Regions from separate parts of the Sporomusa sp. 246TCP1 genome, predicted to be linked through region 3. Evidence: riboswitches for the same ligand, from Rfam matches in the RefSeq annotation. Region 3 holds a riboswitch; each other region holds the start of a gene.

What was found. Region 3 has a riboswitch for cobalamin ahead of AC1ECB_RS10005 (TonB-dependent receptor plug domain-containing protein). Riboswitches for the same ligand answer to the same signal wherever they lie in the genome.
Region 1: linked by a shared signal. The riboswitch ahead of AC1ECB_RS10720 (TonB-dependent receptor plug domain-containing protein) and the one ahead of AC1ECB_RS10005 (TonB-dependent receptor plug domain-containing protein) in region 3 are both predicted to bind cobalamin.
Region 2: linked by a shared signal. The riboswitch ahead of AC1ECB_RS13255 (OmpH/Skp family outer membrane protein) and the one ahead of AC1ECB_RS10005 (TonB-dependent receptor plug domain-containing protein) in region 3 are both predicted to bind cobalamin.

What each region holds. Positions count from the first base shown of each region.
Region 1 is NZ_CM170492.1:2,216,713-2,223,002, forward strand. Features, by position in the region: gene AC1ECB_RS10715 (beta strand repeat-containing protein) at 1-2,191, opposite strand, end outside; gene AC1ECB_RS10720 (TonB-dependent receptor plug domain-containing protein) at 2,224-4,476, opposite strand; cobalamin riboswitch at 4,638-4,820, opposite strand; gene AC1ECB_RS10725 (hypothetical protein) at 4,818-5,015, opposite strand; gene AC1ECB_RS10730 (response regulator transcription factor) at 5,090-5,656, opposite strand; cobalamin riboswitch at 5,874-6,067, opposite strand.
Region 2 is NZ_CM170492.1:2,864,593-2,870,882, forward strand. Features, by position in the region: gene AC1ECB_RS13245 (ABC transporter ATP-binding protein) at 1-984, shown strand, start outside; gene AC1ECB_RS13250 (hypothetical protein) at 1,121-1,468, opposite strand; gene AC1ECB_RS13255 (OmpH/Skp family outer membrane protein) at 1,793-2,248, opposite strand; cobalamin riboswitch at 2,401-2,583, opposite strand; cobalamin riboswitch at 2,836-3,016, opposite strand; gene AC1ECB_RS13260 (helix-turn-helix domain-containing protein) at 3,247-3,411, shown strand; gene AC1ECB_RS13265 (hypothetical protein) at 3,727-5,301, opposite strand; gene AC1ECB_RS13270 (CHAT domain-containing protein) at 5,330-6,290, opposite strand, start outside; gene AC1ECB_RS13275 (hypothetical protein) at 6,279-6,290, opposite strand, start outside.
Region 3 is NZ_CM170492.1:2,024,993-2,031,282, reverse strand. Features, by position in the region: gene AC1ECB_RS10015 (sirohydrochlorin cobaltochelatase) at 78-971, shown strand; gene AC1ECB_RS10010 (adenosylcobinamide amidohydrolase) at 1,044-2,570, shown strand; cobalamin riboswitch at 2,588-2,763, shown strand; gene AC1ECB_RS10005 (TonB-dependent receptor plug domain-containing protein) at 2,910-4,799, shown strand; gene AC1ECB_RS10000 (efflux RND transporter periplasmic adaptor subunit) at 4,909-6,162, shown strand; gene AC1ECB_RS09995 (efflux RND transporter permease subunit) at 6,159-6,290, shown strand, end outside.

The DNA of each region.
Region 1 (6,290 bases), 190 kb from region 3:
AAATATCGCCATCCAACTTTACGGCATTAGTGCCTGGGGTTGTTCCAACTGACCCCGTATTCAGGTTAATGGTTCCTAGATAGGAAGCAAGGGTATAGTAACCATAATTTTTTCCTGCCGGTACTTTTATACTGCCACCTTTGATAGTTATTGTACTGTCCTTTGCTGCCGTTGCAGCGCCATTGCCGTAAATTGCCATATCAACGTTACCATTGACAGTAATAGCACTTTTTTCAACCGAGGTGTAAAGCCCGGCACTATTAAACCGCGAAATAACATTCTTGGTATTAAGACCCACGCCGTAAGCGCCCGTAGAAGCATCGCCAATTTTCAAATTACCATTTATAATGATTTCCGATTTTTGATCAGCAGCAGTAGACTTTTCGCCCCAACGGTCAGTCTTGGTAACAGCAACTGCATGCCCTCCTTGTCCCCCTTGCATGGAAATGTTCGTATCAGCATTTATTGTGATGATACTGCTCTTATCCTGAGCAGTGTCATTCCAGATAGCATTTGTTACAGTTTCACCATCTTTATAAGCAACTGTATTAATATTCAATGTGCCGGCATTTATAGTGACGTTTTTCCCATTACCGGCATATACACCTGAGGGAGTGCCTGCATAGTTTGTTACGTTCAGAGTAAGCGTTTTGTCCTTGGCGCCTGAACTGCTTTCAGCATTGATAGTAAGGTCCCTGCCGTTGCAGCCATAAACAGCAGCCAGTACGTTAGTGGTTTTATCGCCCAACTGATTCGTGCCCAAGCCGATGACTGCATCCTTTTTGAAAGTAAAAACGTTGTAGAGATTATTGGCAATTGTTTCCGTACCAAGATAATAGGCATTCATTTCATCCGCAGCACCTGTGCCGCTTATTTTTGTGGTATAATTCGCAGTTGCGTCCGCGAGATTGCCGGCCTTGACAATATTATCTGTAGCACCAGTAACGACATCTGTTTTTATAGTGTCAAAGCCATTTATGTTAGCGTCACCCAGACTGGTCAGTCCACTTGAAGTCATATTGAACTCTATTGGTGTTGTTTGACCGTCCAAATAAACTAATATCTTATTCCCGCTGACAAACCACAGACGATGCGGTGTACTTTCCACATCAACACCCCAGGCATAACCCGGAACATTGTCGACGTCAATGATCTTCTGCCAGTTGTCCGGAGAGGATGACAGCAAATTACTTACCGTTGTGCGATAAACAGCTCCGTTCATACCTGCCCAGCTGTTATCATAGTTACCTGTAAAAACATAGGCAAAGCCATCAGGAGATACCGAAACACTCCTATACTCCCCTTTTAAGGCCACTGCGCCTTTATAAGTAACTTTTTCAGCCACAGGCGTACCGGTTTCGTCCAGCCTGACATAGTGCAGCGCGGTTTCGGCGTTGGCTTTTCCGCCACCGTTCTGATAGCCGCCGCTGCTGGCCGTCAGCAGTACGTTATTATATTCTTCCATGTCCATCGTGTTTTTGCCGACTCTGGTATAGTCTTTATATTCCAGGCTGCCATCGACAGCAATCGTATAATGAATGACAAAACTGTCGGCATAAGTATCATTGCCCCCTTGAGGATTACAGGTAAACAGCGCGTATAGTTCATTACCTCTTCCAACAAGCCCTTCGCCGTGATAAGCAGTTGACGCGCTATAGCCTGCGGTAGCATTTTTTACCGCATCAGGCACTTCATAAACATGCGATTGTTGATAGTTCTTTGCAGAATCAGCAACAATCAATTTACCGTAGTCGTAGCCTGTTGCAAAGAGATAATGCCCTTTATAGGCAACCGCATGAATATTGGGCTCGGCAGTCAAATCAGTGGAGGCAATAACCGATTTCCAGTTTCCTTCCGGATCAACAACCAAGCTCTGCTTGCCGTTTTCTGTCCTTTGTCGAATAAAAATGCGTACCTGTCCGTTGTCATCAATGATACTGAAGCTTTGCGCATCGGCGTTAATGCCGCTGTCAATTTTCACCTGTCCCTGAGCATCAACGGTAGCTTCTACTCTGGAGCCCGTAATCGTGCCTACCTGCCCGGCAGCAGTACCGCCATACGAATACGTCGTGACAACACCCAGGTCGGCCGCCAAAACCGGCATTGTAAATAAATAACCGCCAAGAAGCGCGGTTGTGACGCGTAAGGCTAATGCGCGGTTGACTTTACGCCTGTTTAAATAACACTTCATATATTTACACCTCCATTAAACCCTCGAACAACTTAAAAGTCATAATGTGCGTTTACAAAGAAAGTTCTTCCTGCCAAAGGATATTCAGGATTAACACTGATATTCTTGTCAGAATAGTCGCGATAGCTGATTTTCAAATCACTGGCAGCGTCAAAAACGTCATTACAGCCGACAGTAATCTGCCAGTCTTTGGTTGGTTTGAACTTGACGCCTAGGTCAAACGTTGTTAAAGCGCTGATCGGAGCGCCGCTTTCATAAGCATAATGCCCGCCCCGTTTGTCTTTAACTGCATTGGTAAACATCTCGTCACGGTATTTGAGTTCGGCATAAATATCGAATTTATCCGACGGTTTATTCGTAAGCCGCAAGCCGGTCTGCCATTCCGGCTGATACGTGGCCCAGATGTCTTTATAACCCTGGGTGTACTCCGAACCGTAATCCGCATAGGCGCTGTCCTGGCGCTGTAACTTGCTCTTGGTATAAGTGGCGTAAAGATTGAGGTCAAATTTTTTCCAGGAATAGTTGTTCTGCATTTCAAGTCCATACACTTTACCCTTGTTGTCATTGAAATAACACCAATAATCATAACCGCGGCGGGAAAGCTGCAGCATACTATCCGAGTCCCGCCAGAAATAAGTCAAGGTCAGGCAGGAGGTTTCGGACCCAAACCACTTATTTCGCCAAAGGCCGCTTAGATCAAACTGCTTCCCTTCCTCCGGCAGCGGATAGGCGGTGCCGCTGGCGTTCTTGTCCTTAGGCGGTGGCAAGATTCCGGCACCATCACCTGCAATTTCATAGAGATTCAGCAGTCGGTAATAAGTGCCGCCAGTTACCCGCATTGAAAAGTTTTCATTAAAATCATTTTTAACAGCCAATTGCCAGGTAGTTTTACCATTAGACTGAGTTTCTTCCTTTTGCACCCAGCTGTGACCACTTGTTTTGTCACGATGGCTTTTTCCAAGAATTTCAGATCGGTTGTATCTGATGCTTGGAGTCAATTGCCAGGTGCCTTCTTTGTCCAGCCTAACTGTGTCCTGCAATTGGATATTAAACAATTCCTGCTCATAATAACTGCGGAATGAATCATAATTGCTATTTGCTGTTTTTAGATTCGAGCCGTCAACATCCATTTTTTCTTTCGAATAGCTGACTAAAAATTCTATCAGGTTATTATCATTAAGCTTGTAACTTCCATCAATTTTTTCACCCCAGCGCGTACTGTCATAAGTGCTCCAGGCGCGAAGAGGGGTAGACCAATAGTAGAAATAAGGATTTTTAATTTTCTCAACCCGGTAATTTTTGTCCTGATCAAGATAATTCAAAGACCAGCCCCATTCCAGATTGCCCGCCTGCGCTCTGCGGCTAACCTGCAGTTCCTTACTGTCGATAGTCTGACGTTTGCCTTCCGCAAGATTAATGTCCGCCAGATCCGTTTTAGCTCCCGGATCATATGCATTGGCAATAGATCCTTCAGGCCACAGATTATTCGGCAAATGCCTGTCAACTTTCTTGTAGCTGCCTTTAATCATCCAGTGATCATCCTGCCATTTGATGATAGCGTCCGTATTTTTAAAGTCATTGTATTTACGGTAACGAGTACTATCTTCGCCATATGATTCCGCGGCAAAGTTAGTGTATTTAAAATCGCCGCCGCTTTGTTCTCTGTTCAGACCAAATAGTAATGAGCCTGTGCTTAAAGGAGACGTAAATTCCAGGGCAGAGTTTCTTCCTCCGTAGGAGCTTATGCCGATCTCAGCGCTAACATCAGTCTTTTCAGGCTTTTTGGTAACAATATTGATAACTCCCCCCATATAAGTACCGCCAAACCTTACAGGAATGTAACCGCGATATACCTCTATCCTTTCGACATTTCTTACGGGAATAGCCGAAATATCAACGGCAGCGTCACCGCCAAGATTTGTCAAAACGCCGTCAACAAAAACTCCTACTTGTGCGGCAGTGGAACCGCGTACGCTGACGGTAGTGTACTGCCCTTTGCCGTTGACTTCGCGCACAAAAATTCCCGGAACCTGTTTTAGCATTTCAGGCAAGTCTTTTTGCTCGCCGGAAAACGTTTCAGGTTTAATGACCGTCACCGTTCCAGGAGACAACTTGCTCTCCCAGTCCGGTCTTTTGGCTTCAACAGTAATAGTTTCCAATTTAAACTCTTTCATATTATCCTGGTCTTCCTGAGTGGCATATGATGTCTGTGTCAGCATAAGGCACCCCAAAGCTATAGCTGCTTCCAGCTTTTTATTTCTTTTTAAAATACTTAAATATGCCAAGCAATCACAACCTTTCATTCTACAGATAGCAACCTGCTGCTAAATTTACAAATTTCCAATAAAAAAACTCCCTTTTCAGGAGTTAAGCTTTATTACGCCAGCGGCCAGATGATGTATTCGGTCACTTGCAGTAATCTCCTCCCTGTCGCACGCAGGTACAAATGGCGATTGTCAGACAGGCAGTTCTCCTGGCTTAGGATCATCGCGTCTCCAAACCTTCCCGGAACAATTAGCTCCAGTGGTATTTCTTGGCATTGCTCCCCATTACAGTGGCGTGACCGCGCCGGCCTTTAACCGGTCTTCCCTATTAAGCTCTAAATAGCACCTGTACCCATATTATTTTATTTAATTCCTTGTTTACACTTGGTTCCAAATTCAATATAACTTTCCAGGACATCAATAATTAATTTCTCTTGCAAACTGCCATCGTCATCTAAATTGTTCTCAATGGAATCTCTGAGGATATGCTTGATCTGATCATCATTATAGCCACAAGCTAACATTTTTTTGGTTAGCTCTTCAATTTTTTTGTGTTTCATAAATCCCCCCCTCGTAGTGCTTAATTGTTCAAGATCGCATTGCCACCTTGAGTAAGCACTTGGGCTATTCAATATTACTTTTTTTTAAACACTGCATAATTAGGCGTGCCAACGGTATTGTTTTTAAGGTGCCAATATTTACTAATTAGTTCAGTCCGGGAACTTGTCCCCGTTTTGGCAAGCAGGTTTTTTACATGTGATTTCACGGTTTCAAAGCCAATCCTGAGTATTTCACTGATTTCTTTATTTGTTTTTCCAGCTGCGATTGCCTGGAGAATATCTTTTTCCCGTAACGTAAACGTCGTCCCATCGGCTAAGTTAATTTCATCACTGGCGCTATAGTCAAAAACCACCATAATATATGCCTGCTTGTCTAAATAAAACGAAAAACAACTAAAACTGATGGTATCGCGCTGATGATTTAACATATCGCTATAATTAGACAAACTCGTTTCTTTTGCTTTAACCATAGCCATAAAACGTCGGCAAACGCTTTTGAATTGTTGAAATAGTCCGGGAGTGATGTTTTTGAACACCTGTTTTGCCTTTTCATTTGAATAAATATTTTCCAATTTATGGTTTAAAATGCAGATTCCCTGATTATCCTGATGAAAAGCTTCCCAATAGTTTGACCAATACATCGTTTTCCCTCAATTTTCACCGTTATATTTGCCACCAATCCTAAAATTGGGGTAAAGACGTTAGAATGGATAATTGTAATGTTAAACTCCAATGTATCCGGATTTGCATGAAAAAAGCTCCCGATTTCAACGGGAGCGCATACGTCATACTGTCAATAGAAATACAACCTTTCTACTTACAGGTTTCGTAATCTCCTCCCTATCGTTCGTAGGTCAAACGGCGATTCTTAGACAGGCAGTTCTCCTGGCTCCGGATCTTTGCTCACCCGCGTCTTCCCAAAGCTATGCTCCAGTGACATCTATGCGGATTTACTCCCCGTTACAGTGGCGGGACCGCGCCGGTTTTTTCACCGGTCTTCCCTTTTAAGCCCTACATGTTGTTATGAAAATACTCATCTTTGCGTTTGCGTCTGAATATTTTCAGCAACCTCTCGTCAGGCACCTATCCCAGCAATATTTTCTTTTTGTTTTGAGTTACTTGCATTATTTTCTAATGTTAAGGAGATTAATTGCTTTTAAGCATACACACTATGCAGTTCCTTTTTTTAGATTAGACTATTTGGTTTGAAACGTAAATCCCTCACCTGAGGATATTTTGTGAAATTTCTTAATCATTTATATTTTATTTACACAT
Region 2 (6,290 bases), 840 kb from region 3:
GCACTGCTGCGACTTGGCTTGGCCTCGGTAATATTGGCAGGCAGTGAATTATTAATTGCAGAAAAAACCGATTTGCTGACTTACCTGATTTTTTTGATTACGGCGTCAAGATTGTACGATCCTTTGTCCGGAACACTATCAAATATTGCTGAGATTTTTATTGCTGAAATTCCTATAACAAGAATGCAGGAAATGGAAGCACAGCCTGTTCAACGCGGTGAAAAAAATTATAAACTGAATGGATATGACATCGAATTTGACCATGTCGCATTTTCTTACAATACCGATGAACCGGTTTTAAAGGATGTTTCTTTCTTGGCAAAACAAGGAGAGGTGACAGCTCTTGTAGGTCCCTCCGGCGGTGGCAAGAGTACGGCTGCAAAACTGGCGGCACGTTTCTGGGATGCAACTTCCGGTAAGATTACGCTGGGAGGCCAGGATATAACGGCAATAGATCCCGAAGCGCTGCTGAAAAATTATGCGATTGTTTTTCAGGATGTCACCTTATTTAATGACACTGTCATAGAAAATATTCGTTTGGGAAAACGTAATGCAACAGATGAAGAAGTAAAAGAGGCGGCAAGGCTGGCTATGTGTGATGACTTCGTATCGCGTATGCCTATGGGTTACGATACAATTATTGGCGAAAATGGTTCTATATTATCAGGCGGAGAACGCCAGCGTATTTCTATCGCCAGGGCCATTCTTAAAGATGCGCCCATCATCTTATTGGATGAAGCCACTGCTTCCTTGGATGTGGAAAATGAAACAAAGATTCAGGCGGCCTTGGCAGAACTGATTAAAAATAAAACGGTTTTGATTATTGCCCATCGTATGAGAACCGTCGCCAATGCCGATAAGATCGTCGTTTTGTCTGATGGATATGTCTCTCAGCAAGGCAGACCTGATGATTTGCTAAAACAAGACGGCTTATATCATCACATGGTTAAAACTCAAACACAAAATATGAATTGGTCATTATAAAAGTTTGCGATAAATAGACCTTATCTTGGAGCAAGGTAAGACCATTAGTAATTACATAATCAACATCAGGCGATTTCCCCCTGGGCAATCATGTCCAAAATCCGGCCGGCAAAGGCGGCATCATCTAGCTTACCGGCTAAAAGCGGTTCAATCTGCCGCCATACCCCTTCCGGATTGATTGCCAGAGCAGCCGGGAGGCGGTAAAATGCTTGCCAAAGGCCCGGTTCTGAAAATATTCAATGATGGCTGCCGCCGCATGGGCGGTACAGGCCCCCAACTGGCCCTGCTCCGGCACCGGTGTGCTGCACCACTGGCGCAAATCCGCCTTGGCCGGCAAAGGCGCGGCCGCATCGATCCCCAGGCGTTTTATCGTTTCCTGCAGGTTGGGATGGCACTCATCATAGTCGCGCAGATCGGGCAATGGCGGCCGCCAGCCGGTGCCCACGATTTTGTTGTCAGGCAAAATGACCTGTGTATTCATCATAATCCTCCTTCTCCCTCTAAAAAATTGTGTATTCATGACAATCCTGCCTTGCTCTCTTCCTCCCTGTGAGAGACAAGCGATTCCGGCGATATCGGCAAACAGGCCCGGACAATCTGTCCAGGCCTGGTTTGCCTCTGCCTGGGCATCAGCGCGGCAAAGTTGCGTTGGTTTAGAAGAAATACTGGGCGGTCAAATAGTAGGTCCGGCCCTGTTGCGGGTAGGTGACATTATTGCCTCCTGAAACAAATTCATATCGCAGCCTGTCCGGACGTCGTTAGCACGTCCGGGCAGGACGGTTAGGCTCAGGTACACTATCGCTGCTGCTTATTGTTTTACTTTGGTTATCACATCGGCGGTGATATCTGTACCACCGTAGACCACGGTTGCTGCGTCAAAAATTGCTGTCAGTCCTTTTTCCTCAGCGACGGCCTTAATGGATGCCTCAATTTTATCTCCCACCGGCTTCATCAATTCATCTTCCCGCTGGGCTTCCTGCCGGGCCAATTTATCGCTGTAGGTTTGCTTGTCGGCTGCCGGCAGATCTTTGGCATTGGTGTCGTAGTCTTTTTGTGCCTCGTCCCGCAGGGTCTGGATACGGTTCATGAGGTCCTGTATGCCGGGGTAACTGGCGAAAACTTGTTGTCGGTTAACATAGCCAACCGTTTGCTTGCTGTTGGCCTTGGCGGCCAGCGTCTGGGTCGGCGCTAACAGTCCGAAAATGCCGGATACGAAAAATGCAATTGCGATCAGCACTGCCAGTTTGTTTTGTAATTTTTTCACTGGGTATACTCCTATCATTTTTCTTTGGCCTGTCTTCCCGCATCGTCTGCGGGCAAACAAAAAACTCCCTGACCGGGAGTGTGGTTACGCTAAGCTACCGGCATGTCCCGGCAACGTTACGTAATCCCCTCCCCATACCTCGTGGGTGAAAAACGGCGATTGTCGGACAGGCAGTTCTCCTGACTTGCGGTTCATGGCTTTGCCAAACCTTCCCAAGACCTTCATCCCAGTGGCATATCTCGGCATTGCTCCCCGTTACAGTGGCGGGACCGTGTTGGCTTTGCACCAAACTTCCCTATTAAGCCCTTGCGGGCACCTATCCCTTGCAATATTCAGTTGTTGTTTCTGTAATTGTTGCTTTTTGACACAATCCAGGATGAATTAATACCCTGGCCAGAGTATCCTCCCAGGCATTTACTGGCGCTCCCTGGCAATCAGGCAACCCGTCCTGCGTTACCAGCTACCGGCACTAGTAAACAAAAGAAGCCCCTCTGCGATAATCACTCAGAAAGGCTTCGGCGTTTATACGGCAACACTGCCGGTGTAAACTACACATCAAATCCCCTCCCTGAGCACGCGCAGGTCAAATGGTGACTGTTGTACAGGCAGTTCTCCTGACTCTGGTTCCTCGCGCCGCCAAACCTTCCCAGGACTTTCCTCCCAGTGGCATTTCTTGGCTTTGCTCCCCATTACATTGGCGGGACCGCGCCGGTCTTACACCGGCTTTTCTATGAAGCCCTTGCGGGCACCTGTACCATTACACTATGTGGTTGTCCGCTTCTTGTTATTAATTTATTTTAACACAGCAATTGCCAATTGTCACCAATTTTCGTTCTGCTTTTTCCTGTCTTTTCTGACACGTTTCCCCTATTTCTTCATGACCCACCGGCTATCCGGGCAGGCCCGCTGATGTTTATTGAGGGCGTGTTTGTTGTAACCGGTTGCATATTTTTTATTCTAGGAGTATACTATAAGAAAAGGACTGACGTGTTACTTATATACGCACGTATCGCATGCAGGCAGCAACCTCCATGCTGCTTACGAGTCAAGATAGCATCACGGTTATTGCCGGTAACGTCGGCTATGAAAATTCCAGCAAATTTGCCAGTGCCTTTAAGGCTGTAATGCATATTTCTCCCTCAGCTTACCGAAAATCGCTTTGACTAAATGGAGCTAAAACAATCTATATGGAGTATTAGTTCTATATCATCTTCTTTAAAATAGAAGTCAGTTGCAAAGCTGCAGCAGACTTCTATTTTTTGTTGAAGGGAGAATAAATTATGGAAAACTCACTGGTTGCGAGATTGTTTGAATTTGCAGGGAGTTATCGTATACTTCTTGTATTATCCTGGATTTTATCAGGGCTTAGTTCTATACTGTCGGTACTGCCCCAGGAGTTGCGGGTCAGCCCGTCCCTACCGTTCTGTTTTTCACTAAAAAGACATGCTGTTTCATGGGGGATGCCTCCTTTTTCAATACTAACCCCTTTCTTCTTTAGACAAAATACATTCCCGGTACAGTGCTTTAAGCAGATGTTTCTCATTGCTCTTGCCGAGATATACAATCGGCTTATTATATTTGCCGGCATAGTTTACCGTCCGGTAAAACAAGCTATGCCCCAAATGTTTCCAATTGATCACAATGACATCGGCCGCATCCAGTACCGACAGATCGAATTTCACATTTTCAGACGAAATCATGCTAAAGTTTTGATACTTTTGCTTTAGGCGTTGCTGCCAATCCGTACGCCCGCCGAGAATAACAACCTTCAGCCAGGCAATGGCTTCGATGATTTCCGGACTAAGCTCCTTTTCCGGCTCGTTTTCCTGATTTGAGGAGGCAAGCAGCTTGTCCAGTATCCGATTGGTATCGTCCAGTTTTTCCTGCCATTGCTCGCTTTCTTTTTGCCGGGCAATCTCGTTTTTATCTATTTTAAGCTGGAGTTCATTCAATACCCTTTGTTTGGCCGCCAGCATTTCTTCCAACACCGCATTCTTTTTCTGCACTTGGGCCAGCTCTGCTTTCAGCTTGTCAACTTGCAAACGCTTGGCCGCCGTTTTTCCCTCCCGCCGGATTTCCCGTAACGCAAAGGTTCGCAGGTTATCATACTCGACCGCACAAGCACGGATCAGCAGCGTGCGAGCGAAAAAATCCAGGGCCGCCTGCTTAAGTTCAGCCGTTACCTGAGTCTCGTCGGGCAGGGAGGCAGCCATCGTCTCTATGGCGCGCCTGAGTTCCCACCGGCTGACCGGCACCCGCGCAATGGCGTCGAACGGCAGGCCGCTGAAGTTTTCTCGTTTGAACATATACCCGGTGGTCCGGGTATATTCTAAAGTATGAAAATACTCGTCCAAACTGGCCGGAATTCCCTTTAGTTTTTGGTCAATGGACTGCCAGAGCGTTTCGGACAGTTCTTTTTGCCGGTCCGTCAAGACGGAAGCTGGCCGTTCCCCTGTCATTTTTTCCTGCGCCCGGAGGTGGGCCTGAAAATTAGAGTGGAACAGGGGTCCCTGTTCCGTGAGGGTTTTCCCGAAAGCATTGACCAGATGCCAAAAAATTGCAAAATCGCCGTCCAGCATATCCTTTTTATTGACATACGGCTTAAGCGGCCGCTGACGTTTGTCCAGCAGCACCGGCGGCGCGGGCAGATTGCGCAATTCACGGGGCGTCACTCTGGGTTCTTTTTTCATTAACAACCGCCAAAACGATTCGAATGGGACTTCTTTGTCTTTTGTTTTTACATACGTATAAATCGGCCGCCAGCATTTTTTCAGCAGTTGTTCAAACGCCGCTGCCGCTTTTTGTCCGTTGTCATTTTCCTGAAACGAAGTGACAAGCAGGTCTGTGGCTTTTTGGCAATACAGTTCGGTGAGTACGTCACTTTCCCGGAAATAGCTGTCATAAGCACGCCGCCGGGGAGTCATAGTGCTGTCGATCACGATGCCACCGGCGCCGCAGATTCTATCCAGCACGGACCGGGCGACCTTGTTTTGAGCTATGCCCCTGGCCATAAACGGCACCAGGTCAAGGCTGACTTCCTGTTGTTGCTGCATGATAATTCACTCTCTCCAACTCGCTGTTTTATTCCTTAATAAATACGAGCTGAGCCGGGTCAAGACCTTCTTTGACAAATAAGAGCGGCGTATTTTCTTCCGGTATGCCTTCCAGCATTAAGGCCGCCTTGGCCTGCTCGAAGGCAATTTTTAATGACTTGCCAAAGCCGAGGGCTGAATAAAACTGGGCGGCGAATACCCTGGCTGCCTCGTCGCCGATGGCCGTGTTCATACCGACTGCCGCCTCGACGTACTTGACGACCGCTTTCGCTTCATCATTGGAAAAGCAGACATTGAAAAACACCAGTCGGATGGTGTCGGCGGCGCTCAGCATGACCTGCACAATGGCGGCCAGGCGCACCATTTTGGGCTGGCCGTCGTCACCCTGCAGAATCAGCTCATCATTTTCCGAGCCGTGGCCGCTGAAATGCACCAACTGAGGACTGGTCTCGTTGATGGCCTGCAGGATGTCGAGCGGCTGCGTCGCCCAGCGGGTGACAAAGTTGATGGCGTCGCGGCGCGCGGATTTACGAATATTTTCCTGGATATCCCTGGCTTCGGCATCCAGCTCCAACGGAGCGTCCTTCAGGGCATTGGCCGCCAGAAACAAAACGGTTACCTGTTCGGCCGCTTTTTTCGCGATGGGTTTGGCCCGCTTCGGCTTTTTAAAGTCCTTTTTCTTTTGCTCCAATTGATCGACGTCATACAGCTGCTGCTCTAATTGGGCGACTTCCTGCTCCAGCTCAGCGATGGTCGCCACCAAGTCAATAGCTTGTTGCGCACTTCGCTTAATATGGCTTTTGGCGGTTTCCACGGCCTGCCCTGCTGCCGCTCCGGCTGTTGCCTTTAGGCTAAGTCCGGTGGCAACGGCTTGAGAAAACACCTTGTTATGCTCGGAAATTTGCTGCAGGGCCTGGGCCTTGTCGGTTTTTAACCGGGTTATTTCCGTCTTCTTTTTGAGAAGGCTTGCCCGCAAATCATCGGTTGGC
Region 3 (6,290 bases):
ATTAAAAATAAACCCCCTTTCTGAATTTCAGAGAGGGGTTTATTTAGTTACTATTACAAGAAATGAGGAGATAATGTATGACGCAAGAACAAGCTGCGAAAAAAAAAGCTATCATTGTTGTTAGTTTTGGCACTTCTTATCCAGAGTCCTTGAAGCTAAATATCGAGAGCGTGGAAAACCGCATTCGTGCCGCTTTTCCTGAATATGAGGTGCGGCAGGCTTTTACTTCGCGAACTGTTATCAGGATTTTGGCCGAACGTGACGGGATTCAGATTGCTAATGAGACACAAGCCTTAGAGCGGCTTCAGGCTGAAGGGGTTCAGGAAGTATATATTCAGCCGCTGCATATTGTGCCAGGGGCTGAATATGAAAAGATTCGAAGAATTGTTAGTCATTATACCCATGAGAAGGTTTTTGAAAAAATCCGGTTAGGCCGTCCGCTGCTCTACGCCATGGGGCAGGACAACCATCCTGATGATTACGAAATTGCCATAAAAGCGCTGGCAGCTCAATTGTCGGCAGCGGATTCGGCACATGCTGTTGTACTTATGGGACATGGCGGGATGCATCCGGCCAATGCCGCCTATGGTGTGCTTCAATTAAAGCTTGAAGATGCCGGATTTACAAATACGTATATTTATACGGTGGAAGGATATCCGTCACTAGCCAGAATTATCAGCAAGCTCAAACAGAAACAGGTAAAGAAGGTTACATTGATGCCATTTATGCTGGTAGCCGGTGACCATGCCACTAATGATATGGCTGGCGAGGAAGAGGATTCAGCTAAATCACAGCTAGTAGCGGCAGGCTTTGCGGTTGAGGTATATTTTAGTGGCTTAGGTGAAAATACAGCTATTCAAGATATCTATATAGCTCATCTCAAAGCCGCCATGGCTCATCCGCACCATGGACATGTTCATTGCTGCAGCAAGGGTCACTGCCACAGTCAGGGTCATGCGAGTCATTGTTGACCCGGGGCAGGAGAGCGGTCTGACTGACAATCATCGTTGATTTTGCAAGTAATCGTACGAGGGAGGAAAACAATGAAAAAGTGGTTACAAGGGCTGCTGGTGGTTATTATTTTGTGGAGTGGCGCTATTCCCTGTTTGGGTAGTGATCAAATACCTGTGTCTACCTTATCGACCGGGGATAAGGTATATCGGCAGGGTACCAGTCTGATCGTGGCTTTCCATGCTCCGCGGGATGTATTGAGCACTTCAGTGATCAACGGTGGCATCCGGCATGATCTTAAGGCAGTGTTTAATCATGATATGAAAGGCGCCATTGGTGTAACCGGTGCAAACTACCCTCAATATATGCAGCAAGTGGCCGGACAGCTGGGCTTGAATCCCGGCAAAGTGACCAGTATGGGTACAGCTGCATCGATGGAGAATGCTGTGATACAGTCTGAAAGCTATCAGTCGCTTACCGTAACTGCCATCGCTACCGGCGGTGTGGAAGGCAACGGCGGGCGGGTCGGCGATCCGGCATCGTATTTTACTCCTGGCAAAAAGCCGGCATCGTATAAAGCCGGGACTATTAATATTATGTTAGTTATTGATGCCGATCTTCCCGCTGGCACTATGGCCAGAGCGCTTGTGACTTGCACTGAGGCCAAAACAGCAGCCTTGCAGGAACTGGTAGCCGGCAGCCGGTTTTCGACCGGATTGGCTACCGGCTCAGGAACAGATCAGACGATTGTGATCACTAACCCAGGATCACCTCTATATTTGGAGGATGCAGGCAAACATGCCAAACTGGGAGAACTGATTGGTCGCACCGTCAAACAAGCCGTCAAGGATGCTTTGCTGCGTCAGAGCGGTTTATCCCCGCAAAAACAGCACAGTGTGCTGCGACGTATGAACCGCTTCGGCGTAACTGAGGACAGCCTTTATCAACAATATCAACAAGAATACGGAACAGTTGACAAACAACATTTTTTAGCATCGCTGCGCCAAGTGGACAAAGAGCCGGCTCTGGTAACAAGTACGTCACTGTATGTTCACTTATTGGATCAAAATCAGTGGCAATTGCTAAATACAGATGAACTGGCTAAGGCTGGCAATGATCTGCTCTTACTCACTGCGGGAAAGTATCAGGTATTGTCTCCGGCGGTAGCTACCGGCGAACTGGCGGCTGATGTCCGGGCTTGGTCGGCGCTGGTTGTAAAGATTGTGGAAAATCAGATTAGTCAAGCGCATGGTGGTGAAGCACTGCCACCGGCTGTTTCACCGCAGGATAGGCAACATTCAGCTGATCAATTTACCGAATCTATGCTTACTGGCATTAACCGGAGTGATTACACAAGTTTTTCCGCAAACTTCGATCAGAAGATGAAAAGCAGTTTGCCGGAATCTCAGTTCCGGCTGCTCAGCCAGTCGATCAAACAAAAACTCGGCAACTATGTTTCCAAAGAGCTGGTTACTGCCGAACCAAAAGAGACTTTCACCATTTTTACTTACAAAGTGAAGTTTGAAAAAGAAAAGGCGGCTGTTACCGTGCGCACCGTTTTGACAGAAGAAGATGCCAGGCTTTTGGTTGCAGGTTTCTGGATGGATGCGCCGATGTGAAATTTTACCGTGTAATTGAATATCGAAAGAAGACAGGTGCCGCAAGGCTTAATAGGGAAGTCGGTGAAAAACCGGCGCGGTCCCGCCACTGTAATGAGGAGCAACTCCACAATATGTCACTGAGAATATCTTGGGAAGGCGTGGAGAAGCGATGATCCAGAGCCAGGAGAACTGCCTGTCTGACAATCACCGTTTGACCCGCGAGCGATGGGGAAGGGGATTTTTAGCAATGGTTTGTTAGGTTTTTAACAAACTACAAAAGTACCGCCAATATACTTCCGGGTCAGTTCTGGAAGTGTATTTTTTTTGTTAAATCTTTAACTAAAGGAGAAATCATTGATGAAAAAAATGAAAACGACTAAAAAAAGAAATGCTTTGCTGTATGCTATGGTGACAAGCGCGTTGTTATGTCAGATTCCAGGCGGCGCTCAGGCGGAGGAGCAAGACCAGTTTGCTTTTGACCAGGTAGTGATTACGGCCAATCGCATGCCAACTAAAATATCGGAAACGGCAGCGAATGTAACGGTAATCACCAGTGAAGAGATTGAGAAAGGAAATTATCACAATTTAGGAGATATATTAAAACATACTCCCGGGGTGAATATCGGCTCATATGGTAATCCAGGCAGTATTAGTGCTCCTTTTATCAATGGTAGTGAACAGGTCATTGTTATGATTGATGGCCGGCGAATGAACATGCCAAATGGCATTGGCGGCTTTGGCTCGGCAACTACTAACTTGACAGGCCTTGTAGGTACAGAAAATATTGAACGTATTGAAATTGTAAAAGGTGGGCGATCGGCCTTATATGGTGCGGATGCTGTTGGCGGCGTAATTAATATCATCACCAAAAAGGGGGAAAAAAATCAAACTACTGTCAAGGTTTCTGGCGGCAATTGGGATGGTCGCAATTTTTCAATGACAAATCAGGGAAAAGAGGGTGACTTTGGTTGGTATTTTAGTGCTGATAAAAAACATTTAGGCAATTATACCGATGGCAGTGGTAAGACTGTCGATTATACAGGTGTTGATCAAAATGCGTATACCCTGAGGCTGGATAACAAGGTGGGCAATGGTGATTTGACAGTATCCTATGAATATTTTAATGATGAAAATGAAACTAAAGCTGCGGCTGAATATGACAAGATCAGGCAGCACAATTGGGATATTACTTACAAAGAAAGCACCTCAGCCACTACCGATTACCAAGTAAAGGTCTATCAGAATGCTTCCCATCGGTTTAGTGAAAGCTCTGACCATGATGTAAGAATTAAAGGATTCAATTACCAAATTAATTCAAAACTTGGTGATAAGCATACGTTGACCTCAGGAATTGACTGGCGTAAGGATGAAATCCAAAGTTCATCTTATGGCAATAAAGATAATACCGTAAAGGGGCTTTACCTCCAGGATAGATGGGATATAGCTGAAAAATTTAGTTTAACTCCGGGCTTTCGTTACGATGATAATGGCGTATATGGCAAGAGTTCAACTCCACATGTTGCGGCAAATTATAAAGCCAGTAACAGAACTACTTATTACGCATCATGGGGCGAGGTATTTCACGCCCCGCGGTTTGACGATTTGTACTGGCCGCATCAGGTAAATACCTATGGATCGAAGACCTATACATATGACGGCAATCCTGATTTAAAGCCGGAAACCGGCTGGAGTATGGAAGTGGGTATGAACCACAGATTTGATGATACTACCGAAGGAAAAATTTCATATTTTAAACGCAAATTGTCGGATGCCATTACCTGGAAGGATATTGGCACAGATGTAAATAACCAACATTGGATACCGTCAAATATTGATAAACAAAAAGCCGATGGCATTGAACTTCAGGTAAGTAAACAGTTGACTCCTGTACTAACAGGATTTGTCGGCTTTAATTATGTGGATGCCCAAAATAAAAGCGGCAGCGCGAATTATACCCAAGACACCAATATTCCTAAAAAGACCTGGAATATTGGTGTATCCTATGCGGATAAAAAAGTAAGTGTTGATGTTAAAGGCACAGCGGCATTTGATAGAACAGACCCTAAATACTACAAGTATATCGAAAAAAGTTTTTGGGTGTGGGATGCTGATGTCAATTGGAAATTAAGCAAGGAATATACAACCTTTCTCACTGTTAACAATATTTTTGATAAGTATTATGACGGTTATGCCAGTTATCCGCGTGGCGGGCGTAACTATGTAATAGGGGTAAAAGCTGTATTTTAATGGATAAATTTTGCAATAACCGTCAATCAGATTAGTTGGCGGTTATTGGCGTGTTACGATAGGCGGGATAGCTGACAGTTTGGCAGGAAGGGAGTGAACATATCTAAAAATGAGAAAAATTATTAACAGCAGAAAGCGCCGACTGATGTTCGGAGTTGTGGTGGGAGCTGTAGTTTTTCTCGGAGCAATGATGTCTTGGAAAACCCATAATACTAGTTCGGTAAATATGGCTAAGATTAGTGCGATGAAACCTTTGGTGTCAGTAGAGACTGTCCGGCGGCAGGATATGTTGTCAAGGATTGTATTAAACGGCCAGACAGTGGCGGCAGCGCAGGTCGATATAGCCCCCAAGTATAAGGGGTATATCACACAGGTTGCCGTAGAATTGGGGCAGCCTGTAACTGCCGGGCAAGTGCTGGTTGTGCAGGATACTAAGGATATCGAACTTGCCATTGCCCAGACAATGGCAGCCATCCGGCAGGCCAGAGCTGAAACCATCGAAACAAAAGCGTCCTTTTCTGCAGACTATCAGAAAGCAGCGGCTGATTATGAACGGAATCTTGCTAATTATCAGCGTTATGAGACCTTACATACTAGTGGAGCTGTTTCCCGTGAGACGCTTGATACGGCAAAGCAGCAAATGATTAATGCCAAGTCTGCTTTGGCGGCTTTACAGGAACAGGCCATGGAAGGCGGCATTCCGGCAATATTGGAAAGCAAACAGGCCGCACTGGCTAAGGCAGACTATAATCTGGAAGCGTTGGAAAAGCAGCGTGAAGATATGATACTGCGTGCACCGCGGGACGGAATCATCGGTTACCGGCAGGCGGAAGAAGGCGCTTTTGTTCCGGCAGGTCAAAAGCTACTAACTGTTGTTGATAATGGCAGCAGCTACATTGATTGTCAGGTCTCCGAACAGCATGCAGCTCAAATTCGTATTGGCATGCAGGTGAAGATTGCTATTGACTCGCTGGGGCAGGAATATCCGGGCACGATTATTTATGTGAGTCCGGCAAGTGATGCTAAGACTCAGGCTTTTACTGTTAGACTAGTACTGACGCAGAGAGAGCCGGCGATAAGAAGCGGTATGTTTGCCCATGCTGATATTATTGGGCTACTAAGAAAGCAGACTATATTTGTTGCCAAAACGGCTATTTCGGAAAAAAATGGTAAGAAATACGTATTTGTAATTAATGATAACAATCAAGCCGAACAACGCCTGGTGACAACTGGCCAACGCAATGATGATTCTGTGGAGATACTTACAGGCATTAACGAAGGAGAGCGCGTGGCGGTCAGTAATATCGCCCGCCTTAAACAGGATACGGTGGTTGAAGTGGAAGCAAGAGGAACAGTCTTATGAACATTACTCGCTTTTCCATTCAACGTCCTGTAGGCATAACAATGATTGTTATGTTATTTGTGGTGCTTGGTTTATATAGTTTCTTTCACATCGGGGTTGAGTTATTGCCGACACTGAATAATCCTTAT